Regions from separate parts of the Paenibacillus sp. J22FR83 genome, predicted to be linked through region 2. Evidence: a T-box and tRNA genes for the amino acid it is inferred to sense, from the RefSeq annotation. Region 2 holds a T-box; the other holds one or more tRNA genes.
What was found. The T-box of region 2 lies ahead of AC58PV_RS03190 (valine--tRNA ligase). A T-box ahead of a tRNA ligase gene usually reads a tRNA of that ligase, here a tRNA-Val.
Positions count from the first base shown of each region.

Region 1: it has a tRNA-Val gene. The T-box ahead of AC58PV_RS03190 (valine--tRNA ligase) is inferred to sense a tRNA for this amino acid. The anticodon was not compared.

Region 1 is NZ_JCAUAM010000011.1:82,968-98,874, forward strand. Features, by position in the region: gene AC58PV_RS20235 (ATP-binding protein) at 1-1,282, shown strand, start outside; gene AC58PV_RS20240 (GNAT family N-acetyltransferase) at 1,279-1,716, opposite strand; gene AC58PV_RS20245 (divergent PAP2 family protein) at 1,798-2,256, opposite strand; gene AC58PV_RS20250 (CBS domain-containing protein) at 2,393-2,818, shown strand; gene AC58PV_RS20255 (hypothetical protein) at 2,898-3,509, opposite strand; gene AC58PV_RS20260 (superoxide dismutase family protein) at 3,532-4,083, opposite strand; gene AC58PV_RS20265 (hypothetical protein) at 4,255-4,581, opposite strand; gene AC58PV_RS20270 (hypothetical protein) at 4,869-5,030, shown strand; gene AC58PV_RS20275 (alpha/beta-type small acid-soluble spore protein) at 5,181-5,393, shown strand; gene AC58PV_RS20280 (hypothetical protein) at 5,900-6,094, opposite strand; tRNA gene AC58PV_RS20285 (tRNA-Val) at 6,298-6,369, shown strand; gene AC58PV_RS20290 (methyl-accepting chemotaxis protein) at 6,510-8,456, opposite strand; gene AC58PV_RS20295 (alpha/beta hydrolase family protein) at 8,702-9,532, opposite strand; gene AC58PV_RS20300 (hypothetical protein) at 9,707-10,846, shown strand; gene AC58PV_RS20305 (DUF1906 domain-containing protein) at 10,900-11,640, opposite strand; gene AC58PV_RS20310 (DUF2277 domain-containing protein) at 11,773-12,051, opposite strand; gene AC58PV_RS20315 (response regulator transcription factor) at 12,164-12,859, opposite strand; gene AC58PV_RS20320 (sensor histidine kinase) at 12,878-14,302, opposite strand; gene AC58PV_RS20325 (ABC transporter permease) at 14,315-15,067, opposite strand; gene AC58PV_RS20330 (ABC transporter ATP-binding protein) at 15,054-15,779, opposite strand; gene AC58PV_RS20335 (hypothetical protein) at 15,840-15,907, opposite strand, start outside.
Region 2 is NZ_JCAUAM010000001.1:903,316-919,222, forward strand. Features, by position in the region: gene AC58PV_RS03185 (bifunctional folylpolyglutamate synthase/dihydrofolate synthase) at 1-1,295, opposite strand, end outside; gene AC58PV_RS03190 (valine--tRNA ligase) at 1,365-4,028, opposite strand; T-box leader at 4,081-4,339, opposite strand; gene AC58PV_RS03195 (LysM peptidoglycan-binding domain-containing protein) at 4,528-5,655, opposite strand; gene AC58PV_RS03200 (RluA family pseudouridine synthase) at 5,772-6,659, opposite strand; gene AC58PV_RS03205 (phosphodiester glycosidase family protein) at 6,925-8,430, shown strand; gene hemL (glutamate-1-semialdehyde 2,1-aminomutase) at 8,876-10,174, opposite strand; gene AC58PV_RS03215 (Crp/Fnr family transcriptional regulator) at 10,257-10,916, shown strand; gene hemG (protoporphyrinogen oxidase) at 10,942-12,390, opposite strand; gene hemH (ferrochelatase) at 12,387-13,334, opposite strand; gene hemE (uroporphyrinogen decarboxylase) at 13,336-14,400, opposite strand; gene hemB (porphobilinogen synthase) at 14,559-15,551, opposite strand; gene cobA (uroporphyrinogen-III C-methyltransferase) at 15,548-15,907, opposite strand, start outside.

The DNA of each region.
Region 1 (15,907 bases), on a different contig from region 2:
TTCCGCATCTAGAGAGACTATGTTTGGATTCATGAGTATCCTCGACTTTGCTGCCACCACTTGGCTAACACGAACCATCCATCTCCGAAGCGGCAAACTGGAACGCATCCGCACAGAACGTCATTTATTATCGCAAAAAGACTCCCTTACTGGTCTATATAATTATGAAGAATGTCACCGCAGGCTCGAACAGCAGATTAAACTTCATCAACCGTTGGTTCTATTTCTTATCGACTGCACCGATCTGAAAGCAATGAATACATCGGGTGGCTTTCAAGCAGGCAATTTCGTTCTGAAGCAGATGGCTGATCTCCTTCAAATTCTTTTCAAAGAAGCACTGTTTATTTCGCGATATGGCGGTGATGAATTCGCTGTCGTCATGCCGCTACATAAAGATTTTCTGACAACAGCCTCCTTTCAACAGAAGCTTGATTCTGAGCTCCCTAAGCTTACTGGCATTCAAAATACATATGGTATTGCCATATTTCCACAAGACGCGCTGACGAAAGATGATCTTATTTTGCACGCCGAGCATAATCTATTTATGAAGAAACGTGAATCTTGGTTAAAACGTGAAGAACAAATGCAACGCTCCGAGAAACTTCGCGTCGTCGGTGAACTTGCTTCTGGCATGGCACATGAGATACGAAATCCCTTAACAACGGTCAAAGGTTTTCTGCAATTATCAAAAGCAAGCGATTACAATATTGAAAACTGGTATGGTCTCATCATGGATGAGATTGATCGGATGAGCGATTTGACTGGTGAGTTCCTTCAATTCTCTAAGCCGCATCAAACAGTCTTTCAAACGCATTCATTAAATGAATGCGTTCTCAAAGTTATATCCCTCATTGAATCCGAAGCGACCAGCTTTGGACATGAAATACATTTTCATGAGTCAACCTATGCCGTACATATGCTAATGGATCAGGATAAGATGCTGCAACTCTTGTTAAACATGATGAAGAATGCTTGCGAAGCCATGGAAGCAAACGGTTCCATTCATATCAAATTAAGCCGCGATCCTAAGAACGCGACTTTGGTTATTGCAGATAATGGTCCCGGTATACCGAGTGATCAACTCGAGAAGATTTTCCATCCCTTCTTCACGACCAAAGAAACAGGTACGGGTTTAGGACTATCGATTTGTTATAAAATCGTACAGGATCATCAAGGTACATTAGAAGTAGAAAGTGAGCTCGGTATAGGGACACGATTTATTTTGACTTTCCCTCTTGTCATTAATATGACTTCTGGGAATGACAGTTCAAATGTAAGTTAAAGTGTTTTCTTCATTCGTACATGCAGGATCCCGGCATCATAGAATGGCTCATCTGAGATTACCTTATAACCTAACTGACTGTAGAAACCTTCTGCTTGACATTGCGCATCTAGAATCGCATATTTGCATCCAAGCTCGAGAGCTTGTTGTTCCATTGCCAGTATGAGTTGTTTACCAAGCGATCTTCCTCTATATGCTTTCAAAACAGCTACACGTTGCAATTTGGCGGTTGCTTCTTGGTACTCATACCATCTCGAAGTCGCAATCGGCGTTTCACCGTCCATGATAAGCAGATGATGACAGGCCTCAGGGGACTCGTCCTTCTCATCCATTTCAAGATGTGCAGGTACTTGCTGTTCATCAACAAATACGTTAAATCGCACTGCAAAACAAGCTTTCAGTTGTTCCATTGTTGAAACACGAATCGTATCCATGTGGGCATCTTCCTCTCTAAGATCGTTTCTTGATCTTATCCCATTCCGGAAATGTTGTCCACTTGTACCGTGTTCACACTTTTACTTTCGCTCCAGTAAGTAACTGCAAGCACCAATCGCTAATCCTAATAGGGCACCCGCGGCAACTTCCCTCGGTAAATGTCCTAAACGTTCCTTGAGCGCTTTCCTTCTTCTGGCATGATAGATCCCTGGGTGCTGTTTGGCTATTCGTTCAACCTGTTCGTCCAAATCATTCACCTCTACTGCGATCTCGCCAGCCGATCTACGAATGCCCATCGCATCGTACATGACGACAGCCCCGAATACGGAACTCACCGCGAAATCAACAGCTGAGAAGCCTCTTTTCATCCCAATGTAAGTAGCTAGTGCGGTGACTCCTGAAGAATGCGAACTCGGCATGCCACCTGTTTGAACCAATTGTGACCAATCCCACTTCTTACTCGTTATATACGTTAAAGGTAATTTGATGGCTTGAGCGGCACCAATACCGATCACAGCTGTAGTCAATGCTCGATTCATTTCTATTCACCTCACCATTAGCATCCATCACAGGTTTAGATTCTATGCGTAAAGTTTGTTATACTAGACACATTGATTCTTTTGAGCTTATACTTACGAAGCCAGTTTTCTTCGAAAACTTTTAGGAGTGTGACTGATGAATATCGCTTTTTTCCTGTTACCTAAATCGGAAGTCATTACCGCGACTCCACAAGCGACCCTTCGTCAAATCTTGGAACGCATGGAGTATCACCGATATACGGCTGTCCCGATCCTATCTGATGATGGTCATTATGTAGGAACCGTCACGGAAGGTGATTTACTTTGGTATCTCAAAAATTCAACGCATATCGGCTTTGAGAACGCTCATCGCCATGTACTTGAAGAGGTTCCATTACGTGTCAATAATAAACCCGTTCATATTCATGCGGACATGGTAGACTTGATTGACTTGGCAAAATCACAAAACTTCGTACCTGTCGTCGATGATTCCGACAAATTCATTGGGATTGTCAGACGTAGTGAAATTATTGAGTATTGCGCCAAACAAATGAATTTACAAGCCAGAGCTGTAAAGTCCTAATTATTAAGTAATTACCTTATAGGAATAGCAAAAAGGCTGAGAACGCTCAGCCTTTTTGCTTTGTCCACAGAGGACACGGTTATTGTACTTGACCATTAGAAGATGCCTTAGACGAGACAAACTCGCTTGCCCAGTCAACCATTCCATTCATTAATGTCAAAATAAGATTCACCGCATCCTTTTCCGTTAGTGAGCCGTTCGACTGACTACTGACGTACTGCGACGTTTTTTGTTCCAATTTCACGACCAAATCTTTAATTTTCAAAAGTTCATTCGCCAAATCTGTTACTTGCTGATTATTTGACGAGTTGCCTTGATCTGATTTCATATTTTGACCTTGATTTTGACCTTGATTTTGACCTTGATTTTGACCTTGATTCTGGCCTTGATTTTGATTTTGAAATTGGCCTTGATTCTGATTCTGATTCTGATTCTGCCCTTGCATTTGACTTTGGCCTTGGCTTTGATCTTGACTTTGAGAATTAGCTTGGCTTTGGGACGTATCATTCGCTGAATCATTTGACGCGGCAGATCCATTGCTAGATGACGCCTGCTGCTGACCTTGGCTGTCTTGAGAGCCTTGCGCACTGGAAATCAACATTTTTTTGACCTGCTCTAATTCAATGAGCACCATATCGTTTTGTTTGGTTAATTCATCCATTTGCAGCTTGAGATCCTGTGTTTTGATCATGTTGTCGAAACCCTTCCTTCCCTTATTTCACAGCACCGCAAGCAATCCGCTTACCCGAATTACCAGATGGATCTGTTTTCAAATCATCTGCTTTCTCATGGATAACTAAGCTAGTCCCGCCAGGTTTGAACAGCGAATTAGGCTTATCCTTTTCTAAGACAACCGCCTTCGTAACGCTGCTGAATCTCCCATTGCCTTGCTCATCCACAATCAAATTTGGCAGATCGCCAGCATGTGCCCCTTTGGGATTTAGGAAGCCATGCTCCTTCATATGTGGATTGAAATGCCCACCTGCCGAATCAAACGCTGGTGCTTCACAAACAGCCTTCTCATGTATATGTAAGCCATGGACACCAGGTGAAAGCCCACTGACTTGCACATCCATCTGTACACCGTCTCTGACCGCAGTTAATTGCGCAGAACCTACTGACTGGTTATTCGAGCCAATGAGATCTACACGTATCGTTTCCGGCGATATGGCGGCCTCTGTTACTGAGGTCCTGCTCACTGTTTGGCAGCCTGTCAACATCATGAGACCCACGCTAGTGGTCATCATTATTTGAACTATTTTCATCTTGTACAATCCTCCTGTAAAACCACACATTGGTATATTCTACCCTTAGGATGCACAACTGCCCTTCTCGATAACCACATGATCCTTAATAAATTTCTAAATCATCCTATAAAAAAGCAAAAAACCTGCAATCTTTCGATTACAGGCATCCTTCATGTACGTCTATTGAGATTATAAAATAGTCATGAGCTTTGCAATAATTTGTAGGTTTTCTAACTTTCGTTTGTAAAAGTGAAATTCCACCTTCGTATGCTCAACCGCATCTTCCATCTGTAGAACCTGTTTTTGCAAATCCTTCGTGTGTGGCCATAATTCCGCCTGCCGCTGAAGCTCATTCTTTCCTGTCACAAGACCTTCACCAATTACTTCATACTCCTTCGTTAGAAGCATATGTTTGGCCCAATTCAATTCAGAGACGGCATCGACATAGATCGCTTCCGCTTGTTTCAACAATTCCGGTACAAGTTGTAACTCCAAAATAACATCCGACCGATTCATTCGGATTCCTCCTATGAGTTTTCACAGAAACTCGGCATAGTAAATCATGAAATATTGTTGCTTAGCCTCATATATATTCATAGAAAAATAAAACATGCACACAAGCCAAAAACCGTGAAAACAATGGATTTTCTCCCTGTATTCGACTCATCTTGCACAACACTTCCGCTATAGAATGACAAAACCATTAAGCCTACATTAAATATGATAGATTCGCTCCTGACCTGCTTGTATAACCTATTAGAAGTGCTACAATGTTACTATACGTATCAGAGGAGGTGACAAATATGAGCCAAGAAGAAGAAGTAGTACAATCCATTGAGCAAGAAGAAATCTCTGCTGAATCCACTGAAGAAGAAGTGGTGAGTCAAGAGGCTGAAGAAGTAATCGCTGAAGCGATTGAAGAAGCAGCTGCTGCAGAGGAAGAAGCAGAACAATCCAAAGAATAATGTAACCGTTATCATACATGAACACATATCCCCCCTCAACTTCACAGTTGGGGGTTTATTGATTTTATAAACTTTTTTTTGATTATCGCGAATAAATATTCTGAACATTCAAATAATACTGGTGTACCATAAAAAAGGAGATGATTTTGAATGGCTAACAGATCAAACACTTTAGTCGTACAAGAAGCAAAGGCAGCACTTGATCAAATGAAGTATGAAGTCGCTCAGGAAATTGGTGTCCCTCTCTCCCCTTCTGGTTACAACGGTAATTTGTCAACACGTGATGCTGGCTCAATCGGTGGCACCATCACAAAAAGATTAGTGCAAATCGCTGAGCAATCTTTAGGCGGCTACAGACGCTAATCCTTTGATGTAGGAGCAAGCTCAAAAAAGACTGAATCACTCGATCCTCCTTAGAGTGGTTTCAGTCTTTTTCTTTTTCCTTCAAATTCCTCTGATTTCCCTTGAATTTCCTCTCTTCAGAAAAGAAAGGTGATCCACTGCCATGAATTGGCGCTTCTATCACAAACGAAAGGTGGCGGTGATGCATGCAAAAGTGCAAATGTGCAACCTTTTATTGTCGAGAATCCCTCTCCAACGGAAATGCGTGCAAAAGTGCAACTATTTCTGCTATTTGGGCTCATATAGACACCTATTTTGTCCAAAAGGATGCTCTTTTGCACTAATTTTACGTTAATCAGCCGTTTTCACTGAAAAAAGATGCTCTTTTGCATCTTTGCCTCGTGTGACAGATTCAGAGGACAGTTTGGGCAAGCGGAAGATTTGGCTGAAATCTCAAAGCACCATTAACCCGAAAGACGCTGCCCATTACTAATTCACGCCGAGGCAATTATCATTCGCCTACTCCGTTACTTCTTCTTTACTTCCTCTACAAAAACGTCACTTGCGTCACGTGTGCTTCCGAGTTCAAGAATTGTGTATTTCTTCTCACCGATCATGATCACATCTTCCACTTCAGGAAGCGGATCGCCCAGGTATACTGTACCTAAGTACACATTACTGCTCTTCAATCGTAAATTCCAACGATGCTGTTGTTTCGTCATAGCTAATCCTCCCAAAAACTCTAATGTTCTCAAGTTACCATAAATTCACCCAAGATGAAAGCTATATGAGGAAACATCGGTTAAATAGGGAATATTACATTCCTTTCTGGTTAGAGCACTATAAGAATTTTTGGTAAACTAAATGAAACGAGGAGTTGAAAAATGTTTTTTTCCATTGTATACTAAAAAAGTTCCCATTCTAAAGGACGGTAGCTCAGTGGGAGAGCATTACCTTGACAGGGTAGGGGTCGTGGGTTCGATCCCCACTCGTCCTATATGAAACAAAAAAATTACTCGCGAATTACTTCGCGGGTATTTTTGTGTTTGTTAACAATGATACAAATAACTCATATTCTAATATATTCTCTAAATTCCTGAAAAAAAGAACCCCTCCCAGGGTTCTCCCGAATTATCCCTACACCTTAAATCGATCAACCACATCTTGCAAACCTGTCATCTGATCATGCAGCTCAATCGACTCTCTATGTACACGCTCGAACATTTGTCCCAGTGTCTCCACATTAGCCAAAACTTCCTCGGAACTGGCCGCTGTTTCCTCTGAACTCGCAGATGAAAGCTCGATAAAACCAACAATGATGTTTTTGCGGTTATCGACATGCTCCATATCGGCAGAAATGCTTTCAATCGATTCATGGATTTGTTTCAGAGAGGCGTTAATGAAATCAAATGTATCCGATGTCTGCCCTGCATTCTCTTCTTGCGAGCCTACGATATGAAGCGATTGCTCCATCGCTGCGGATGTCAGCTGTGCAGAATGCATAACGTTCTCAATCAACGTCTGAATGTGCTCAGATGCCTCGCCGGCTTGGACGGAAAGCGTTCTCACCTCAGCAGCGACTACGGCGAATCCGCGGCCGTTTTCGCCGGCACGTGCAGCCTCAATTGAAGCGTTGAGCGCTAATAAGTTCGTTTGTCTCGAGATGGCATGAATCGTGGTGACCATCTCTTTAATGGCGTCAATATCCAACATAAGCTTGCTTACGCTAGATGCTACTTCTTTGGTCACGGTAACGTTACTCCGGATCAACTCAATCATCGCTCGCATCGCTTCAGCGCCACGTTCTTCCTTCTCGCGAATAATTACACTATTGTTTTGTAGAATTTGAACATGTTCCTTCGTGTCATCAATCAATTCCGCCAATTCATGGACGCCATTCAGTCCATCCTCTACTACCTCTGCTTGGCTTCCTGCAGCCGTTGCCAATTCATGAATTGTCGTATTAATTTCATGAGAAATCGTATTAGTTTGCTTCATGGAATCTTTAATATGATCGGCGTTGCCTTTGCTCAGAAGCGCCGATTGTTTCACGTCCTTCACAATCACATGAATCTTCTCGATAAATTGATTCGTCGCTGTGGATAATCTGCCGATTTCGTCCATCGAGTTATCGGGAAGTCTTCTTGTTAAATCGCCATCCCCCTGAGCAATCGCAACCATAGCGGACTGCAGTCTCTCCAACCTTTTAAACTGACGATTAACGATATAAAATAAAACTGCTCCCGCAATCAGCAAGCTTACTAATGTGGCAATACAAGTTGTGTAGAAGAAGTTTGTCAACACTTGTTCCGACAATGCCAATACAAGTACTTGGCTCGTCGACAACGCTCTAAAGTAATACTTAGCTTTGGTTCCATTGTACGACATCTTCTCGAACGCTTTATGCTCTCCAGATAGACTTACACTAAGGGAGTCTAACAGCTTCGCGTCTAACTGCGTGATGCTCTCATCGGATGAGGCAACGAGCTTGCCGGTGGAATCAACGACTCCCGCGAAAAGCACATCTCCGCCCAGCTCCGACTTTAATTGCGTCAACACTGGCTTTGCTCCTATTTTACTATCGAGTTCCGTCAGAGTAGCTCCATCCCTTCCTGTTTGAACAATGCGAGGTGATGTCCAACCGGACACACCAACGTATTTATATACTTTAGGATCAACACTTCGTTGTTGGGCTGGCTGTGTGACAACTTTTTGCTTGCCCGAAATGAGGTCCATGAACTCATATGCTTGATTCTTAGGATCACCGCCGAAATTGAAATCAATCTTTTCGCCCGCGTTCGTCAGTAGTAATTGTCTCTGCGCGTTGGTAATCCAGAACTCATCAATGCCGGAACGCTCAGCTATATCAACTGCCTGTTTATAGGTCATCGGAATTTTATCATACATATAGGATAGTAAGGTTGCTTGCCCTATCATCTCTTTCTCCATGACGCTTTCTGTTGTCTTTCTCGCAATTATAGCGTTTTCAATTCCAATTCTAGCTGTTTCTAACGTTGTAAATCCTTTCTCGTGAAGACTTTCAGCTGTCTGCTGATACGTAACTGTCGCTGTCCCTACGGACACTGCAAACAATACGACAACAATACGACCAATAAGAGCCAGATGATTTTGTACTTAATTGATTGAATCGCCATGTTGTTCTCCCTTTTGTGTAGTATTAAAGATTCTAAGTAATCTACTTCACCACCTTCCAACATATTCCTCCAAAAATATCTAACATTCGACGGAAGATTACAATCCGCTGGGTAAATAGCACTAAAAAAGCTCCCTAGTGTAGAATCATCTACGCCTAGGAAGCCTTTTAACACCTACAAATTCAACATGCTGCGTATTGCACGCTTAGTTTCCTCAATCGCCATTCGCAGCGGCTGCGTCTCTCCCTGGTACGGGTGAACACTCCCGAAAGTATGGTTTCCGTCAGGAATTTTCACCCATTGGATAGCTGGATTATTAGCAATCAACTGCTCAGATCCACGAATCAACCTTTCCCCATCTGCCGTGCCTTGAACAAGTGTAATTGGGAATGTCGCTTCATGAATTCTGCCAACAATATCAAATCTCTCTGCGTTGCGTTCCATATCTTCTAGGATTTCCAGATCGAGCGGCATCATCTGTTTCGTTCGTCCATTCAGGGTATAGGAGCGGCCGGTGGCCCTCATCTCCGCTTTATTCTCAGGTGTGAGCAAATCGACATGTGCAATCCCATTCCAGCTGATGACGCCAGTAATTTCTGTTGGATGATCCAAAGCATAGATCAAGCTTACGCCCGCTCCTCTGCTATGACCTAGTAATAGGATTGGCTGATCCTTGCCCACGTGTTTATGTATATCCGATATAATAACCTGTACGTCCTCTAGATCTCTAGAATAGGTATCTCCAGCAAATTTCTCTAGCTCTGAGAATTCCATCAAATCTTCACCCACGCCATTATGGGAAAAATTCAAGGCAACAACATCAACAACTTCCGCTAATTCGCTGGCTACATAGGGGAACATTCCCCAGTTTTTGAAGCCTTTATAACCATGTAATAGTAATAATGTGCCATTACTTGGTTCTTGCTTGGCTTTATACATATCGCCTCGTAAGATTCGCTGCTCTGACATATGTAATTCAAAAGGTATTCCTATAGCGTTCTCCATCTGTTTCTCCTTCCTATCGTTACCAAAACATTAATCAATCGTATACTTTTGTCATTTTATCACAATCTAACTTAGACAACTCAACTTTAGCCACAAGACTGTATGCTTCATTTCACACATACAGCCAAATCGCATCTTTGACACAAATGCCAAACGAATAAGGAGGAAGTTTCTGTGTTATCAAGCCTAAATCGTCGTAAATTATGTCTACTATTTCTTAGCTTCCTTCTAACTCCGCTTTTGAGTCAAGGAGTGACTAGTCGGTCACAAGCACAGCAATTGGAACCCATACAGGAAAGGACAGCTGCCGAGCAGGCAAGCATTCGGCTTCAAGTGAAAGCATCCCCGGGAGCACTTTATCAAACAGAGCTAACTTTCGTCAATAAACCATTACAGCGTGCACTGGAGGAGGCTACAGTAGGCGATGCAACCTTAGAAGCCATTCCTCCAGATACCACACTCCAGTATGATAAAAAGGGGCAAACCATCCTCCTAGGGGTCACCCCAAGCGGAGATGTTGTTGATTGGACTTCGAAGAGGCGCATGCAACTCCCACCATCCGCTCAGGAAGCGCTGCAAGCGCAAGTCCAGGCACTTCGTGCCAAGCATTATGGCGAGATGCTGCCTTGGGAAGAAGCAAGTCTCGTGCTTCCCAAGTTCAGTTCCTTCACTGTTGTAGACGTGATGAGTGGACTTAGCTTTGAAGGGCAGCGTCGCGCGGGCTCCCACCATGCGGATGTGCAGCCGCTAACGAAAACCGACTCCGCGACGCTCAAGCGCATTTATGGCGGCGCGTGGAGCTGGGACCGCCGCGCGGTCCTAGTGAAGCTGAACGGCCGCACCCTTGCCGCCTCTATGCATGGCATGCCGCATGGCGGTGATGGTATACCCGGAAATGACTTCAATGGTCATTTCTGTATTCACTTCCTCGGGAGCGTGACGCACGGCTCCCGCTCCGTTGACCCGGCGCACCAAGTCATGGTGCACCGAGCGGCAGGCTTGCTGAACGACTACGTCAGCAAGCTCTCGCCCTGGGCGCTGATCGACGTCTGGATCAGCGGCGCCCACCAAGGTGACCTGCAGCTGCTGCAGGTCGCCACAGGGCAAGAACAGGCGATGCATGTGCGAAGCATGCGCCGCCTGTCCAAGTTCCAGGAGCAGGATACATCCCAGCTCCTGCAGTACGACACAGCTGTCGATGTAACCATGACAGCGGCTAGAGCCTCCGCGGTGACGAGTCGCCGCGTATTGTTTCATCTCGAACGCACCACCGTACAAGATCGGTGGTACATACGCAGTGCAGTGATCCAATAATAAGCAAAGCCCGGAACGATGGAGTTGCTCCATCACAGCCGGGCTTCCTTTTATTATTGCAAGGTTTGACCAGACGCCTTACGTAATTCGTTGGCGAGTCGATGAAACTCATTCTGTGCAGGTACGGATGAAGTCGCTCCGTATCCCGCTGAGAGGAACGGTATGATGGCATTAGCATCTTTCACTGTTAGTGGATAACTGGGTGGTTCCGGTTTACGTTTATTCCACCAACCTTCATTCCCATACGATTCATCATAATCAATCGCAATCCCATTTAACATGACATCATTAAGATATTGATAAATATGAATAAATGACGATTTCTTACCTGCGCTCCACGCATAGGTTTGCCAGAATCGTGAGCAAGCACCTGCAGCATAAACCGCCTCCATCACGGCGTATGAACCATACACACCAGTCGTGTAAGTTGGCGTAGCTTCACTTGCTGCTTTGATATATGCGATAACCGTAGGCATTTGGGCAGACGATACGTCGAAATCAACAGCAAAATAGATGCAACTACCCTCAGGTTGCCCAACTTGCGCGGCAACCTGCAAAGCTGTTGCACCGTCTGCTAAACCCGCACTTCTACCGCCAAGAGCACGACTCGCCGTTGTTTCATACACAGAAACTAACTGTAAACCAGCTGCACTAATGACGTCAGACTCTGATTTCGTTAATGCCTTTGCTCCACTTGGCACCAAATATCTAGCGACAAATGTAAAACCCTGTCCGACGAAAGCAGCCGCTTTTTGTGCCGTAAGCGGTGTTGAGCAATCAAACCCTTTCGCCACTTGCCATCACCTACTTTCCATGTGGTATTCACAGGATATGCCAAAAGAACGACACCCGACACTACCAAGTATCTAAAGTCCTGCTATCGGTCATGCAAAAAGGCTTATCTCCAGGGAGATAAGCCCATTCCATTAAACTTCTTTCGTGCCAAAACGGATCGCATTTCGTTCCTTGGCTCGCTGTGCTTCTACTTCTCGATTCCGTGGCTCTGCATGCGTGACTAATGAATCCATCAGCTTCTGGGCTGCCAAAGCAACCTCTTGTACAGCCAATTGGAACGCTGCTTCATTCGCTTTAGAAGGTTCAGTAAACCCTGATATTTTACGCACGAACTGCAGGGATGCCGCACGAACTTCATCTTCTGTCACGACTGGCTCATAGTTGAATAATGGTTTAATATTCCGGCACATGTCTCACTCGCACTCCTTCGGGCATGGTTTCCCTTTTACTTACACTGTCTTCAATATAAGGGTTGCCCTTGGTTTTATCAAGCTCGTGTACATCTGGCTCTGGACATCCTATCTATACAATAAATCTATACCCAGATCCCCATACCGTACCTATGTATTGTGGTTTGGAAGGCGTTTCCTCGATTTTCTCTCTAATCCTGGCAATATGAACCGTTACCGTAGAGGCGTCACTCATCGCATCCATGCCCCAGATCCGCTCGAACAACTCCTCCTTGCCGAATACCCGATTCGGGTATTGAACGAGGAACAGAAGCAGGTCAAATTCCTTTTGCGCCAGAATAACTTCGTTTCCGTTAACAAATACGCGTCTGGCTTCCTTCTGAAGCTCAAGCCCCCTGATCTGAATCGTACTTCCTTCCGTACCTTTACCAAACCGTTCTTTCATCCGCTCGAACTTCTTCAGATGAGCACCTACTCGAGCTACAAGCTCCCCTGAGCTGAATGGCTTCGTAATATAATCGTCTGCACCGAGACCTAATCCATTCACTTTATAAATCTCTTCTGCTCTCGCTGATACCAGGAGTACAGGAATATCATCCTGCTCACGTATGGTTTTCAGTACTTCAAATCCATCTATATCGGGCAGCATAATATCTAAGATCACTAACTCAAATGCTTCTTCTTTGAGCGTTCTCAGACCATCCGTGCCGTTGTTTACCATCTTAACGGAGTAACCGCTTAGCTCCAGATAATCCCTTTGCAAATTGGCAATACTCTGGTCATCCTCAACAATCAAAATTCTTTTCATCATAACCTCCGAACATAGTCAGAACTTTTTAAGAGATATCATGATCCCTGTTCCCTCACCTACTGTGCTTTTCGCCCATATTTTCCCGTCGTGCCCTTCAATAATTTGTTTGGCAATGGCTAACCCCAGTCCACTTCCGTTCTTTCTTGATGGATCTACTTGATAAAACCGTTCAAAAATAAAGGGAAGCTTGTCCTCAGGAATGCCATTTCCATTGTCCTTAATTTCAATAATTGCGGATGTCCTGGTTTCCCTAAGTATAATAGCAATCTTGCCATTGTCAGTTCCGGCATACGTCATCGCATTATCAATAATGTTTTGCACAACCCTTTTTAATCTTTCGACATCCATTAACACTTTGACAGGCTCTTTTAACTCATTGATCAAAGCAATGGCTATATTCGCCTTCTCACATTCATATTTATGATCGGCAACGCAATCCTCGAAATAACTAGCTAAATCAGTCTTCTCAAAATGGAAAGGAAGCTGATTCAAATCAAGTTTGGAATAGAGAAGTAGATCATCAATCATCGCATTGACCAAAATCGCTTTGGAACGAGCTGTTTCCAGATATTCCTCCATCTTCTCAGGTGTTTTGGCAACTCCATCAATAATCCCTTCAATATAGCCCTTAATGGACGTCACCGGTGTCTTTAAGTCATGAGAAATGCTTGAGACAAGAAACTTTCGATTATCATCATACTTCTGCTGTAAATAAACAGATTCCTTGAGCTTGATTCGCATCAACTCCAAGGTTATCCCAAGTTCCCGAATCTCCCCTTCGCCATCTTCAGAAATTTCCCCGCTTAAATCACCTTCCCGAATTTTGATCGCAGCATCCGTTAATCGGGAGATCGGAATAATGATTCTGCGGGAGAATTTATAGGAGATCCAACCATTCATCAACAAAAAAACGACAGTGAAAAAACAAATTGTAAAAATGCCCAGCATCCAATATACCTTCGTATTTACCTTGATTGGCGCAAGCAGCAGCAGAATACCCGGATCGCCAGATGGAAGTTCGAAATCTGCTCGGTTAAACAGATACGTTTGGCCATCAAGCTCGATCTCATTGCGATTAGACTCACTAGACAGCATCAAACTTTTCTCAATATCGATTGGATTAAAATGGCGCGTAGCGAACTTAACCTCTCTACCCACAATAAGGATCGCACTGGCATTCAAAACGTTCACGCGATCAGCAAGCTCTTGTTGATACTTCGTATCCAAAAGTCCCTCAAAGCCCAGGGTAAGCGCTTCTTTACGTATTTCACTGATGGCTGCACGAACCTCAAACGCTCGTTGAAACTGCTCGATACCCGCTTCGCGGCCCAAAACTTTCGTATACATGGCAATAAAAATAATGACCGCCAAGATCGTCAACCCAATGGAAAGCAGTACAGCCAGCGTATTCATCGTGAAAAAACGTTTCGTTAAGTGCATGTAGAGTCCTTTCTATATGTCCTTTCTATCGAACAAATAATAGCCCATCGTAAATAACATGATACCACAACCAGACATAATTAAAATCTGCCGGCTAATTTTGAAGAAGTTGATGGATTCCGATATCCAAAGGGTATACCAATCAAACATCGAGGTGATAAAAAAGCTCGAATAGGATGAAAATACAATACCTAGGAAATTAAATCCAATAAACACAAGAATGGCGAGGAAGAACACAGCTAGACCACCCTGAATGAGATTGGCTAGCAGCACAACGATAAGTGCAAACACAAATACAGGGAAGAAAGTTAAACCATACGATACAAACACCTTTACGATTCCAATGAGACTGGCAGACGAAGGATTGAATATAAACCCAGCTAGCAAGGATAGAATCATGATAAACAACAGTTTACCCGCGATAAATAACGCTAAATTCAAAACTTTAGCCGTAAACACGCCAAATCTGGAAACCGGTCTCAACAGCGTTATTTTCATCGTATTCGACGAAGACTCCCCATTAAACATATCAATGGCTACGAATATTGCAAATAACGGTAATAAGGTATAGGCAATGAACGTCAGTACGGCGATAGGAAATTCAACGCTGCCAACAACTCTCAGTCCAAGGCCATGCTTAATCGTTGTGACGGCAATTTGGCCAATCACGACGGCAAGAATGGATAATATTGCGGCTGCCATAATTTTTTTCTTTTTACGCAGCTTCACTGTTTCATTAATAAATGCAGCTTTAAACCCTACCATTCCTGTCCACCTCACTAACAAAATAATTCTCAAGCGATGAATAGAAAGATAGAATATTTTGGGTATATTCAACGTTCACCAACTTGCCTCCATAAATAATGCCAATCCTCGAACACGTCAATTCTACATCGTGAATTAAGTGGCTGGATATGAAGAACGTAGTGCCTTCCTGGGAAAGCTGTTTGATCAACTTCCTCATCTCCAGCATCCCTTCTACATCCAGACCGTTTAGAGGCTCGTCCAAAATTAACAACTTGGGTTTCGAAAGAATCGCCGCTGCTATCCCCAGTCTTTGTTTCATCCCAAGTGAAAATTTTTGTGACTTCTCATTTTTATATTTCAGCATCCCCGTGATTTCTAGACATTCATCAATTCGACGCTGATCGATTTCCGGATAAAATCTTGCAAACAGTCTCAAGTTCTCATTTGCCGTCAAATAGGGATAGGATTCTGCTGTTTCAATAATACAACCGACATGTTTCATTGCGTTCACATAGTCTTCTGCTACACTCGCTCCGAAAATCTTCACATCGCCTCGATCTGGCTTTATGAGTCCTGTAATCATCTTCATGGCCGTCGTTTTCCCTGCACCATTGGGTCCGAGAAATCCGAAAATATCCCCTTGATCGACGTCTAAGTTCAAATCGCTGATCCCTCTGCCATTTGTATATGACTTGGTTAAGTCTTTTATTTCAATCGCCTTGACCGTCAATTCATCATCTCCCTAAAAAATCTCAGGAAGCCGCTATTCGCCGCCTCCTGAGCATCATGTCTATTCAAATACGCGGATAAATTCGCCATCATAGAAAGGCTTCATGGTGTTGCTTTGTTTGTAAGCAT
Region 2 (15,907 bases):
ACCGCCAGATCATCCTGCTCAGTTCTATTTGTTAATAAGGTTAGCGCTTGCTTCCAATCGCGTTCTACAACTACATCTACTTCTAGATTCATCTCTCGAAGCAGACCGTTTGCAATTTCAGCGAGAAGGTACGCATCCCCTTTTTTATGAAAATTGGCTTCCGTAATAATGAGCGTATCCACCAATGGTAGTATATGCCTTAAGTAGCCTGTATGATTCTTCGTGGCTAGCATTCCGATCATCATATGAAGCTTCTTATAACTATACACGTTCTGAAGTGCTGCAGCCAGCGTCGCAGCCCCCTCAGGGTTATGAGCGCCGTCAATGAGAATGCGCGGCTCATGTGAAACCATTTCCAATCTGCCTGGCCATTTGGTGCCAGAAAGACCCTTCTGCAAATCCTCGTCATCCACGATAGTTGCGTAATATTGACGTAGAACCTCAAGTGTCATGACCGCGACAGCGGCATTTTTCAATTGGTGCTCCCCATTCAATGTAATAGCTAACTCCGGAATCGGTCGGAATGGTCCGTTAAACTGAAAGGTTTGACGGTCAAGCTCACTCGTCACATTCGTCAACGAAAATTGATCGCCAAGGGAGTAGAGCGTCGCTTTCTTCGCCTTCGCCGTATGTTCAATTACGCGCCATACAGCTTCAGGTTCTACTGCTGTGATAATCGGAACACCGGCTTTAATAATTCCTGCTTTTTCAGCTGCTACAAGCTCTAAGGTATCCCCGAGAATGTCCATATGATCATGACCAACATTCGTAATTACGGTCGCAATTGGATTCACGATATTCGTGCTATCCAGCCTTCCCCCGAGTCCAGTTTCCCATACGACATAGTCGGGATAAGCTACTTTTCCAAAGTATAGAATCGCCAGTGCCGTTGAAATCTCAAACATCGTTGGCGAACCGACCTCTGTAGCTGCAATCTCATCCACGATCGGCTTCATTTCATTCACTAAACGGAGTAGTACGTCGTCCTCAATATCGGCGCCATTGACTTGTATACGGTTCGTATACCTCACCAAGTAAGGGGAAGTAAACGTACCTACATCATAGCCGCAAGCTTGAAGTACGGAAGCTAGGTAAGCGCAAGTTGAGCCCTTACCGTTCGTTCCTGCCACATGAATAAATTTCAACCTGCGTTCAGGATGACCTAGCTTCTCCATCAAAAGTTCCATACGCTGGAGGCCCGGCTTCATACCGAGCTTCTCCATACGTCCAACGATCCAATCAATGGCTTCTTGTGCGGATTGGAATTCACCCGCCGTATTCTTGATTTCATCCATTGTTCTCATCCTCTTTTACTATATGAATCACCAGGTAGACGAACCTAGGCAATCGTATAATTTACGTTCTTAAGCCTTTAACTCCGCTAATCGCGCGATAACTTTGTCCCGTTTGTCTGCATAATCAGCAAGCTTGGCTTTCTCTTCTTCGATGACTTTCGCTGGCGCTTTAGCTACAAAGCCTTCATTACCCAGCTTCTTCTCAATGCGCTCAACCTCACCGTGCAAGGATTGCAATTCTTTGTCCAAGCGTGTTAGCTCTTGTGCGATATCGATCAACCCTGCTAATGGCAAGTACAACTCAGCACCCGTGATAATAGCCGTCATTGCTTTGTCAGGTGCGGCCATTGCAAGGTCAATTTCAAGCAAGGATGTGTTACAGAAGCGTTTGAGGTATTCTTCATTTTGGCTAAGAATGTCCTGTGTCTCTGCACTTGCTGGTTTGATTAGAAGCTCAACCTTCTTGCTCATCGGCACATTCACTTCTGCCCGGATATTACGAACGGAACGAATCGCTTCCATCAGAAGCTCCATCTCACGAATCGCATCTGGCGCTTCGAAAGCCGCATTCTCCGTCGGCCAAGCCGCGAGCGTAATCGTATCTCCAACATGCGGCAGATGCTGCCAAATTTCCTCTGAAATGAACGGCATGAACGGATGAATCAAACGTTGCGTTTGATCGAGCACATAAGCTAGAACCGATTGTGTCTGTTTCTTCGCTGCTGCATCTGTACCATACAAGCTCAGTTTACTGAACTCAATGTACCAGTCGCAGAGATCATCCCAGATGAAGTTATAAAGTAGACGGCCTGTTTCGCCGAATTCATAGCTGTCGATTAGTCGGGTTACATCACGAACAGTTTCATTCAAACGATGTAGAATCCAACGATCTGCAGTGCCCAGTTTACCCGTCAAATCGATATCTGCTGCAGTAACGCCTTCCAGATTCATTAGAGCGAATCGGGAAGCATTCCAAATCTTATTGGCAAAATTACGAGCTTGCTCAACCCGTTCCCAACGGAAGCGTAAATCTTGACCAGGTGTGGAGCTCGTAGAAATCATATAACGCATCGCATCTGCGCCGTATTTCTCGATCACTTCTAATGGATCAACGCCGTTTCCGAGCGATTTGGACATTTTACGTCCTTCGGAATCACGAACAAGACCATGCATGAGCACATCTTTAAATGGAATTTGATCCGTAAATTCAAGTCCTTGGAAAATCATCCGAGCAACCCAGAAGTAAATGATATCGTAACCTGTAACGAGCACACTCGTCGGGTAGAAACGTTTCATATCTTCGGAATCATTCGGCCACCCTAAAGTGGAGAACGGCCATAGCGCTGAGCTGAACCAAGTATCTAGAACATCGTTATCTTGGTTGAGATTCGCACTTTGACAATGGGAACAGACTGTCGCATCCTCACGAGTTACGGTAACTTGACCGCAATCCGCACAGTGCCAAGCAGGAATTCGGTGCCCCCACCATAGTTGACGGGAAATACACCAGTCACGCACATTTTCAATCCAGTTCAAATATGTTTTCTCGAAGCGGTCAGGCACAAAATTAACACCATTGCCTGATTTTTGCGCTTCAATCGCTTGATCAGCCAGCGGCTGCATTTTCACGAACCATTGTGTGGACAAATAAGGCTCAATAACTGCGCCACTGCGCTCGCTATGCCCAACTTGATGAACGTGCTCTTCGATTTTGATCAGAACACCTTGCTCTTTCAAATCGGCAACGATTTGCTTACGGCACTCGAAACGATCTTTGCCTTGGTAAGGGCCAGCATTCGCGTTCATCGTTCCCGTTTCGTCCATAACGAGGATTTGCGGCAGATTGTGACGCTTGCCTACTTCGAAATCGTTCGGATCATGTGCAGGCGTAATTTTAACCGCGCCGCTTCCGAACTCTTTTTCAACATAATCGTCTGCAATAATCGGAATTTCACGGTTTACAATCGGAAGCAGCAAAGACTTACCAATCAAATGCTTATAACGATCATCTTTCGGATGAACAGCAACCGCAGTATCACCAAGCATCGTTTCAGGACGTGTCGTAGCCACTACAATGGATCCTGAACCGTCTGTTGTTTCATATTTCAAATGGTACAGTGCACCCTGTACTTCTTTGTATTCTACTTCAATATCCGAAAGCGCCGTGCGTGCCGCCGGATCCCAGTTAATAATATAGTTGCCGCGATAGATGAGGCCTTTTTCAAACAAACTTACGAAAACTTCACGAACCGCTTGCGAAAGTCCTTCATCCAATGTGAAGCGTTCACGCGAATAATCCAGAGAGAAGCCCATTTTGGCCCACTGCTCACGAATCGTATCCGCATATAATTCTTTCCACTCCCATACTTTCTCCAAGAATTTCTCGCGCCCAAGATCATAACGCGTTTGTCCTTGTTCACGAAGTTTTTGTTCAACTTTGGTTTGCGTTGCAATCCCTGCATGGTCGGAACCTGGTAACCACAGCGTGTCAAAACCTTGCATGCGCTTCGTACGAATAAGAATATCTTGCAGAGTAAAATCAAGTGCATGCCCAATGTGCAGCATCCCCGTTACGTTCGGGGGCGGTATCACGATGGTGTAGGTTTCAGCATCAGGGCGGTTGCCTGCTTTAAAGAATTCATTTTTGATCCAGTAGTCGTACCACTTGCGCTCCGCTTCTTTCGGGTCATACGTGGTAGGCATTTCCGTTTGTAATTTAGTTTCGGTCATCATAGTACCTCCATATCTGGCTAGTTGTTATAAACACAAAAAAACCTTTCGCCCCAAAAAGGACGAAAGGTATAGCTTCCGTGGTACCACCTTCATTTCATGCAACTTGCCCAAATAGCAAATAACATGACACTTAAACAGATAACGGCTGCGACCGGAAAATGCTAATGCCTGCGAGAAATTCTTCTCACAATTACACTCACATTTACTGCTCCAGGGCGACTTCGATCGGATGTATCCTGAGGAACCTCTCAGCGCTGCAGTTCCACTCTCTGAAGGGCGTTCCGACTACTACTCCCTATCCTTGCAATTCCATATGTTGGTTTGAAAATGATTTACACTATATGATATCGAATTATCGACATATAGTCAATAATTACGAAGCCACTTCTAAGGATTATTTTCTAGTATTGGGCGAAACGGTAGAATTTATACAAAGCCACAACATAAAGAGCCCCCAGCTGCTATCCGCAGCCAAAGGCTCTTGCCTATGTATAGATATTTATTTGGGCAAATAAATAACTTGACCCACCACGATATCCTCATCGCCTAGACGATTCATCAATTGAAGCTCACGCGTTGTCAGCTGATAGCGCTTCGCGATTGTTTCTAAGGTGTCGTCTTTCTGAACGATACATAGTTTGAGCTTCCTGAATTCTTGCGACTCCGATCCCCTCTGAAGGAATAATCGCCGCCACTCAACCGGATCTATCCGCGATTCCGCCTCAAGAGCCGCTTGCGCCTCAGCTTCCGCAATCCGCTTGTCGGAAAGATACGTGCCTGCCTTAGATAATAGCGATTTGATGCCATACGGGTTAACCTCCACGGCGTCCGCTGCCTTCTTGCCAAAGGCAACTTTCAGTTCCTTTTTTTCCTCCGTAACGACGGTACTATCTCCCTGTGGGGTCACTTTTAACTCGATTTGTTCAAAATCCACACCGATCGAGCCATCCCCCGAAATGGGTTCAGGTTGAGCCGCAGCAACGGTTGGTTCTGGTGTAGCTGCGATCAACGTTGGCGTTGGCGTAGGCAAAGGTGTAGGAAGAACTGGCGTTGGCGCTGGTGGTGGTTGAATCACCTGTTGAACTTGTGGCGCTTGTTCGACTTGTGGCGCTTGTGAAATCTGTGGCTCTTGAACATATGGTGCTGGTGTTGGTGTTGGTGCAGGTTCTGCTACATAAGGCATGATAGGCTCGGAGCGTGGGTACTCAATTTGATGGACAAATGTAACCTCTTCATCTTCCCTCCAGCTTTCTTGGGGCACAGAAACCATCTCTACACCTTGCAAGGAAAGAACACCAGTTACATTAAGGCTTCGTGCCGATAAAAGGTCGATATCAAAATTCTCAATTTCCACCTGAATATCTTCTACACGATGAATTCGGTTCAAGGGCAGTGTAATTTCGACAGGGATCAAATGCTCAAGCGTGCGAGGGCTCCCGCCTTCTTCACTAAAATAGTTACCTGTAAGCAGTAGATTCCCCTTTAGGATTGCTTGATCATCCAGCGTTATTACTTGAATATGCGGTAGTAATTCTACCTCATTCAATTCTTGTATTGCCGCCAAATTATCCTGCAAATGCACACGTTCATAAATATCAAAGCGTAACCCTGGTTGTTGTTCAGACACCGAAATGTTCCTCCCTTCCGTTAATTCGAAACATGATGCAGCTCCGAATTGTTGGGTAATATACTTGATTGTCTCTTTAAGTATATGGGTGGATAAGGCCAGGCATGACTACATTTTTAATTCATTGACATTTGATCCAACAACGTCTTGAAATCTAGTGGATAAGGGGCATGTACAACGACCTCATTTTGTGTAATGGGATGATTAAAAATAAGCCTTTCGCCGTGAAGGGCTTGCCGCTCAAACGATCGCGAAGATCCCCCATATAGGGTATCTCCGATTAGTGGATGTCCTGCATGACTGAGATGAACCCGGATCTGATGCGTCCGGCCCGTTTCCAGCTCCACTTCCACGAGCGCTCCGGCTTTCATTTGCTGAATAACACGATAATGCGTAAGCGCTTGATCCCCGTTGGGGGTTACCCTTCGTTTCCCTGGCTCATGACGGTCCTTGCCAATCGGTTCATCAATCCATCCTCCCTTCTCTTTGAAAATCCCGTGAGCCAACGCAATATAGCGTCTATCAATTTGCTTCTCTCGCATGGCTTCATCTAATAGGACATGCGCCCATTCATTTTTGGCATAAAGTACAACGCCAGTCGTATCTTTATCTAGACGATGAATATGGCGAACGCCGCATGCCTGTCCTGTCGCTTCATAATAGTAAGCTACTGCATTAGCCAGCGTCCCCCCTTGTGAGGCTTCAGCTGGGTGGACAGACTTACCAGCCGGTTTATTCACAACGAGAGTGAACTCATCTTCAAATAAAACGTCTAATTGATAAGATTCCGGTTTAAACACAGCTTTTTCCTGAGGAAACACCTTTAGCCGAATCTTATGATTGTCTGTGCGAATAAGCCCCTGAGAGGCTAAACGCAAGAAGTATTTGCGAGGCACAGGCAAGTATGCCGCCAATTGTTCCACAGCGCCAGGTTTCAATGGTTTCCACTGTTCATTCGGAAGCGGTAACTCCAGCCACTCTCCATCGCGCGACCAAGTGATCATGATTTCATACCTTTACGAAATGATAGGAAGATTGCTAGCAAAATGAGTAGAAATACAAAAACAATCGCCATCAGGTCGATCGGGAAATCAAAAAAGTAATAACGTTTCATAAGTAGAACGAGCTCCTTAAGGAAGAGGGATTATGTACACTTTATTTTAACAATTACCATTACCATTTGCATGCAAAAATATGATACTATTATACTTGTATTGTTTTTTTTCGACATTTTCTACCATTTTATTAATAGAGCAGGAGAGGTTTACCTTGGGTAGTTCAATTGCAAATCATTTTCGAAATTATAGTTGGCTGAAGCGGACTTTACTTATCCTTGCAGCTTGTACATTTCTAAGTTCTAGCTTTCTATTTCTAACCCCACCGGGAACATTCATTCGAGAGTATCTGGCCAAAACCGTTATCACAACGCAGCATCGTGATTGGGCTTGGATCTTCGTAGGCGCACAGCGCCGAGACCAGATGGTTCTTGAAATGCAGAATCTAACGGAAGTTAACTCGATCGAGAAGCAAGATATAGAGGCAGTACAATTTAATACCAATCGACCTATTGAGAGTCTCGTTAAAGTAGAAGATATTTCCGGCACCCTCTGGAAGGGTAAGCGCATGTATGTATATGATCCACGTTCAATCCGCGTTGTCGTTCCGTCCAAACAAGGTGAGGGTGAACGAATCACAGCTATGGTTCAACGGACAGGTGCTGTTGCCGGTGTCAATGGCGGCGGCTTCAATGATCCTGACGGCCTAGGAAACGGATTTGCCCCAATCGGTGCTATTATGTCCGGTGGTGAAATCCTTTATACCGACCAAGAAGGAAGTAACCCGCAACAAATTGTCGGATTTACCAAGGAAGGTACACTTATTATTGGTAAGTATACCATTAATGCCTTATTAGAGCTCGGTGTCACGGAAGCTGTTTCCTTCTACCCGCGTGTAATCGCGAACGGTAAACCGCTAATTACAAGTGGCGATGGCGGATGGGGACGTGCACCGCGTACAGCAGTTGGTCAAAAAGCAGACGGTACCGTTATCTTTATCGTTATTGATGGTCGTCAAACATCAAGTGTTGGCGCTACACTGAAAGAAGTTCAGGATCTATTCTTAGAAGACGACGTAATCAATGCTGGATTCCTAGATGGCGGAGCATCATCTGAGATGGTTTATAATAATGAACTTATTACCAAACCGTCGAGCCGTTATGGCGAGCGTCGCTTACCTTCAGCTTTCTTAGTATTCGATCATCCTGAGAAAGTCCAAGTGAAGAACATCTGGGCTGGCTTGACATCGATTGATGCAGGTGGTGCTTCCACTCATCCTGAATTCTTGAAAGAACAAGCAGAACTGAAAGCACAAGGTAAATTACCTACACCAACACCGAAAGCAACACCAACACCATCAGCGAAACCAGAAAACACAGCAGAGTCCGTCAAAGCTGGCGGGTCATCGTCACCTTCAAGCACTAACTCGACGAAACCGAACTCGACGGATAAGCCATCTACTGGAACACCAACGGATACAACAACAAACCCTAACCCTACACCAACAAATACAGGCACCCCTACATCAACTCCTACACCTACGCCGACGCCAAGTAGTGGGACTACAAATACGGGTGGTGCAAACACCGGTAGTACGAAGCCAACGACGACGACAACACCGTCTCCTGCGCCTAGTGCTACACCGAAACCAGCAACGAATGGAACAGAGACAGTACCGAACACATCTACGTCTACTGCACCAACAGTTAAACCTAACTAGTAAGAGAACTGGATAAGCAGCAGCGATTTATTTAATGAAGTTAGCAACCGTTTCTACGGGTGCTAACTTTTTTTGTACTGCGGGGGAATCCTTTTGAGTGAGTACGCAGCGGGCGGTAGGCGGGAACGGAGCGTTTCAGCGGGAGCAAGTTTGTTTTAACTGGAAAAACTACAGCTATTTGCGGGGAATTTCATTCAAAAATCGATATAACTGGAAAAAATGTTGTTAATAATCCCTCAACTGTACAGATCACGTAAATTAGGAGTAATTAGCTGTAGATTTTCCATCTTTCTCTCCATTTGATTAGAAAACGCCAAATTTAACGGGAGATAATCCATCTATTCTTCTGAGGAACATGAGTGATATGAAGCTTAACGACATCATCCATCCCATAAAATAAAGAACAGCCCTCACGCAGAATATCCTACGGAGGGCTGCACCTTTCTTATAATCGTTTCAACGCTTCACGATGAGCCTCGATCGTCGTTTCAATATCTTCATCAGAGTGAACGGTAGACACGAACATCCCCTCAAACTGGGAAGGTGCCACGGAAACGCCTAGATCTAACAAGTTGCCGAAGTAGGCATTAAATCGACTAAGATCGGATGTTTTGGCCGTGTCATAGTTGGTGACAGCTACCTCTGTAAAAAACGGACAAACCATCGAACCTACGCGATTGATCGAACTCGCAATCCCGAACTCGGCAGCATTGGCAGCAAAGCCCGCTTCTAGTCTAGCTGATTTGCGTTCTAATTCCTCGTAAACATTCGGTTCGCCTAGCAAGGACAATGTCGCGAAACCCGCTGCCATGGCAAGTGGATTACCTGATAACGTGCCCGCTTGATAAATCGGACCTGCAGGAGCAATCTGTTCCATGATGTCTAAGCGGCCGCCATAGGCGCCTACAGGAAGCCCACCACCGATCACTTTACCTAGGCAAGTTAAATCTGGAGTTACACCGTACAACCCCTGTGCACAGTTCTTGTGCACGCGGAAACCAGTCATTACTTCATCAAAAATCAACAAGGAACCATATTGTTTGGTGATGTCACGAAGACCTTGCAAGAAGCCATCTGCTGGAGGAACAACCCCCATATTGCCTGCAATGGGTTCTACGATAAGCGCGGCAATTTCTTCTCCGAACTTTTCAAATACAAGCTTCACAGAATCCAAATCATTATAAGGTACCGTTATTGTATTGGATGCCACGCTGCTTGGGACACCAGGACTGTCTGGCAAACCAAGAGTAGCAACTCCAGACCCTGCCTTGATCAACAACGCATCTGCGTGCCCATGGTAGCTTCCTTCGAATTTGACGATCTTGTCACGCTTCGTGAATCCACGAGCCAGTCGCAACGCACTCATCGTAGCCTCTGTCCCTGAATTAACCATGCGAACCATTTCAATCGAGGGTACGCGTTCAATGACAAGCTTCGCCATCTCAGTTTCAAGCAATGTAGGAGCACCAAAGCTTGTGCCTTTCATTGCTGTCGCTTGAATAGCTTCGAGTACCTTCGGATGAGCATGTCCTACAATCAGCGGCCCCCATGAGCCAACATAATCAATAAAAGTGTTCCCATCGATATCCGTTACACGCGAGCCCGACCCACTCTCCATGAACAAAGGCGTTAAGCCCACCGATTTAAAAGCACGGACTGGACTGTTCACTCCACCAGGAATCAGCCCCCTTGCTTCTTGAAAAGCAGCCGCTGACTGTTTGTCGATTCTGCTCGAATTTACCATTATTTAGCCCCCAATATCGTAATCTTGTGATAAAATGAGGTCATATCCTACCCATAACTACCAAATGAAGGCGGTACAACCTATGCTAGAGCTAATCAAGAAAGTTCCATTATTCGCCCAATTAAGCGAGAATCAATTGAAGGCCCTTATTGAAATTTGTACTAGACGTACTTACAAAACAGGTACGATCCTGTTTCAGGAAAAAGAGCTCGGTTCGGTTTTCTATATGGTTCTTAGCGGTTCCGTGAAGATCTACACAACAAGTACCTCTGGCGAGGAGAAAATACTGACAATCTGCAAAAGCACAGAAAGCTTCGGTGAGCTTTCGCTTATCGATGGCAAACCGCGTTCTGCCTCAGCTCAAACCTTGGAAGATTGCACACTGCTCACAATCACAGGCCAAAGCTTCCTTGATTTGCTTCGTAATCATTTTGACATTAGCCTAGGCATCATGCAAGAACTCAGCAACCGGTTAAGAGATACAAATCAACAAGTCTATGATTTAACCTTCGTCGATGCAAGAACGCGAGTTATCAAAAGCTTAATCAAAATGGCGAACTCGCATGGCTTGCGCAAAGGTACCTCAATCGTCATTAAGCTTGTTCTGAATTATGATGAAATTTCGCAACTCGCTGGTGTACAGAAATCCACGCTCATGCAAGTCATTCGTGATCTCGAAGAGAAAAAAATCCTAACGATCTCTCCGAGCGAATTCACTTTGGAGTTGACCAAGCTCCGTTAACACACAATCACTTGCTTATTGATGATCATGTACGTGTCAGAACAAGATCACCAAGTTGCTTTGCAGCTTCTTTGCCTTGTCTTATACAATCAGGCAGTCCGACGCCATGAAACCCTGCACCCGTGACCAGCACGCTCGGCATGGCTGCAGCCAATTCTTTATTGAAGTCCGCGATCGCCTCTAAATGGCCTACAGGGTATTGCGGCATGGAGTGCATCAATCTTGTCACTTCAACAAAACTAGGTTCAGCCGTAATCCCAAGCAGATCATCGATATCACGACGTGCTTTACTAATCAATTGTTCATCAGACCATGCCGGCCATTCCTGCTCGCCAGCGCGACCAATGTAACAACGAAGCAGCACCTTGCCTTCTGGAGCAGCATGCAGCCACTTGGCAGAGGTTAACGTACAGGCTGTAATGGTATACCCCTCATGCTTAGGAACAAGGAAACCAGAGGCATCTAGTTCAAATGGGATATCTTTACGATCGAACGCCATAATTACATTGGCTACTGATATATAATCAATTTTCGCTAGCTTGCTTGCCGCCGGGAGTTCCGAAAGCAGCTTCGCCGCTTGATACGTGGGCGTCGTCACAATGACTCCTTGAACGACTTCACGATGGCCGTCCTCGAAGAGGACTTCTGTTTGTCCATCTTCTACACGACGTACTGACACAACGCCAACACCCGCACGTAAATCCACCGTACTTAACGCATCTACTAGACCTTCTACTAACGATTGCAGCCCTCGTTTGAACGTAACAAATACCGAATGACGAACAGCAGCAGGCAAATGCGCGCTTTCCTCCGTCACATTCTTCCGGCTTGCCATCATCCCAAAAATTAGACTGCGATTCTTCTGCTCCATCGCCCGAAATTGCGGGAAGGTGGATTTCAAGCTCAGCTTAAACGTATCCCCGGCGTAAATCCCGGCAAGCAGCGGCTCAACAATACGCTCAAGCACTTCCTTACCCAGTCGGCGCTCCAGAAAATGTCCAAGTGACTCATCCTCGGTTACCTCTCTCTTAGGCAAAATCAAGTCCATCGCGGCGCGCAGCTTGCCAATTGGTGAGATAAGACCTGTCTTCATGAAGGGCGTCATTTGCGTCGGGATTCCAAGAACCAAGCCAGGAGGCATCCTATGGAGTTTTCTCCCACGAACGATATACGTTTTCTTCGCTTTCGGATTCGTGCCGGTCAGCTCATTTTCCATGCCTAAATCATAAGCCAAATCAATAATGGGACGCTTGCGAGCTAGGAAGGAATCTGGTCCCTTTTCAATCACAAAGCCGTCACGCGCAATCGTATGAATTTTCCCGCCAAATGACGGCGATTTCTCAACGACAGATATACGAAAGGGGCCACCTCCGCCGGCTTCATGCTCCGTCATCTGTTTTTTCAAATAAAAGGCAGCACTCAGCCCCGTAATACCCCCGCCAATAATCATATAATGAGGCACGTTGTTACTCATTGCGAACCAGCTGCCTCTTGCCATTTCTTGTAGACAACATCACTTAATGTTTCCATGTATAGCGGATCGGTATTGAGTGACTCTGTGCGTTCCAAATGAATACCTAACTCTTGGGCCAATGCTTGCGCTTCGATATCAATATCATAAAGAACTTCTAAATGGTCGGAAACGAAACCGATTGGACAGAGGAGAATCTTATCGACGCCTTCTTCCAGCTTAATCGTACGCATGACATCCATAATGTCTGGACCCAACCAAGGCATTGCGGTCTGACCTGCACTCTGCCAACCGAATTGCCAATTCGTAAGACCAACCCGGTCAGCGAGCGCTTTGGAAGTAGCGAGCAATTGATCCGGGTACGGATCCTTCATTTCCAGAATTTTCTCTGGCAAGCTATGCGCAGTAAAGATGACCCTCACGTTATCCCGATCCGCTTCAGCAAATTTGCCCAAAGCTTTCTCTACCCGAGTTTGCAGCGCATCTAGCAGCTTCCCATGAAGGTGATAATCCAGCACGAACGTTATGTTAAGGCCTAGCGCTTCCGCCTTATCCTTCGCTCTCTTCACATAGCCGCCAACACTCATTGTCGAATAATGAGGCGCTAGAACAATCCCTACGGCCTCTGTGATGCCGTCTTTAACCATCTGCTCTACACCATCTTCAACATACGGCTGAGCATGCTTCAGGCCCTGATAACAGACAAATTCAAGCTCAGGATGCTCCTGACGAAGCGTTGCTTCGAGCCCCTTGACTTGTTTATTCGTATTTTCGCGCAACGGGAAGAAGCCACCCACAATAGCCTCATAACGCGTTGTTAATTCATGCAATTGCTCAGGCGTAGGCGGATGACCACGACGTATGTGTGTATAGTACGCTTCGACTTGATCTAAACTTTCCGGCGTACCGTAAGACATCACTAGGACACCAATGCGTTTTTGAGCCATGTTAAACACCACTCTTTCCAGCTTGCTGGGTTAAAACGGAATGCGAGTAAGAATGAACAAACGTCGTTAATTCTTTCAGTTTCTCAAGCGATGCTTCCGGGAACAAGCCATGTCCTAGGTTGAAAATAAATCCTGGCTGCTTCATTCCCTCATCCATAATCGCCTTCGCTTGCGCTTCAATCACAGACATCGGCGCTGTTAAAATATAAGGATCTAGATTGCCCTGTACGGCATATCGATTCTGAAGTCTTTCACGACCTACGGAAATCGGCACTCGCCAATCTAGGCCAATCACATCTGCTTGAATCGTCGTCAAATACGGGAGCAACTCACCTGAGCTAACGCCTGGGAAATAAATTTTTGGTTCTTTCAAGTCCGATAGCTCTTTGAAAATCCGCATCATCGTAGGACGTACATAGACGTCGAAATCGGCTGGAGAGAGCGCCCCCACCCAGCTATCGAATACTTGAACGGCTTTCGCCCCATTAGCAATATGTGCTCGCAGATACGTAATAACCATGTCTCCGAGCTTATCCATTAAAGCAAACCAGACTGCTGGTTCAGAATACATCATTTGCTTCGTGCGAATATAACTCTTGGAGGGTCTGCCCTCAATTAAATAGCTGGCGATCGTAAATGGCGCACCTGCGAACGAAATCAACGGTACTTCTAATTCTTTATCTAAAATACGAATCGTTTGAAGAATATGGGACAAGTCCTTCTCCACATCAATTGGACGAAGCCGTTCCACATCTTGTGCCGTACGAACCGGTGTATGAATGACAGGACCGATATCTTTCACAATATCGAAGTCAACACCAAGCGAAGCCACTGGGTTCATAATATCCGAGTACAAAATCGCGGCATCTACGCCAAGTTTTTTGATCGGCATCATAGTTACTTCAGCTGCAAGCTCTGGTTGCTGGCAAATTTCAAGCAAGGAGTACTTCTCCTTGATCTTACGGTAGTCCGGGTCGTAGCGACCTGCTTGACGCATATACCAAACGGGCAGTGTATCAACTTTTTCTTTCCGGCATGCTTTAATAAAATTATCGTTATAACTCACGAGGCACCTTCCTCTTGTTTCCATCTATTCTCATCCATTATGCCCTAATTATACCCCTCTCACAACCAACGTAAGCTTCCCTATTGCGACAAAAGTATGACAAAAGAACCACCCTCCTTCTGCTTAAGATCACAGTGGACAAATGGTTCATGAACACATTATTTTTGCAAGTAACGCGCGATATCTTTGGCGAAATAGGTAAGGATAATGTCGGCTCCAGCACGTTTGAAGCTCGTCATTGTTTCCATGACAATCGCTTCTTCATTCACCCAGCCTTGCTGCGCAGCAGCCTTCACCATGGCATACTCTGCGCTCACATTATAGGCGACAACAGGTAAATCGAAGTTATCTTTCAGCATGCGGATAATGTCCATATAGGCAAGCGCTGGCTTCACCATCAGGAAGTCCGCTCCCTCAATGACGTCGCTTGATGCTTCGCGAAGCGCCTCACGGCCATTAGCAGGATCCATTTGATACGTCTTCCGGTCACCGAATTGCGGTGTGGAATGCGCCGCATCACGGAAAGGACCGTAGTAAGCTGATGCGTACTTAACGGAATAAGCCATGATTGGCGTGTTCTCATAACCAGCTTCATCTAGTCCAGTACGAATAGCTTGCACATAACCATCCATCATATTGGAAGGAGCGATAATATCTGCACCCGCTTTGGCTTGCGAGACAGCCGTGCGAACGAGTAGTTCCAAAGAAGGATCATTCGCGACATCCGCTTGCCCTGTAATCGGGTGATGATGAATGACGCCGCAATGACCTGTATCCGTAAATTGACATAAACAGGTATCAGCGATAATTAACAAGTTAGGATTGATCTCTTTGATAAAGCGTGTTGCTTGTTGCACGATACCATCATCCATGAATGCGGACGTGCCTGTAGCATCTTTATGATCAGGTACTCCGAATAAGAGAATCGCTTGAATGCCTAATTGCGTGATTTCATCGATTTCTTCTTTGACACGGTCTAATGAGAAATGATACACACCAGGCATCGAGGCAATTTCTGACTTCACATTTGTACCGTGAGTAACAAAGATCGGTTGAACGACATCGTTGACCGTTACTTGATTTTCACGAACAAGATTACGAATAGCTGCATTACCGCGCAAGCGGCGGTTACGAACGATTGGAAAACTCATGATGGATTTCCGCCTCCTTGAATCATACTTTGTACCAAAGAAGCTACAGTTGCTTCCTTAGCCGTATATGTAATCGACAGACCAGCTTGTAGGACGGTTTCTGCCGTTTTGGGACCAATTACTGCGATCTCAACACCCTGCAACAGCGATAACGGATCTTCCGTGCCGAGCTGCTTCAATGCTTCCAGTAAATTTGTAACAGTTGATGAGCTTGTAAAAGTAATAATATGAATGCTTTGATTTTGCAAAAGGTGAATAATCTCGTCCCCGTCATCCGTGGTCAGCACATTCTCGTAGACATCCACTTCCGTCACTTCAAGACCTAACTCCGTCAGTTTGGAAGGTAAATAATCACG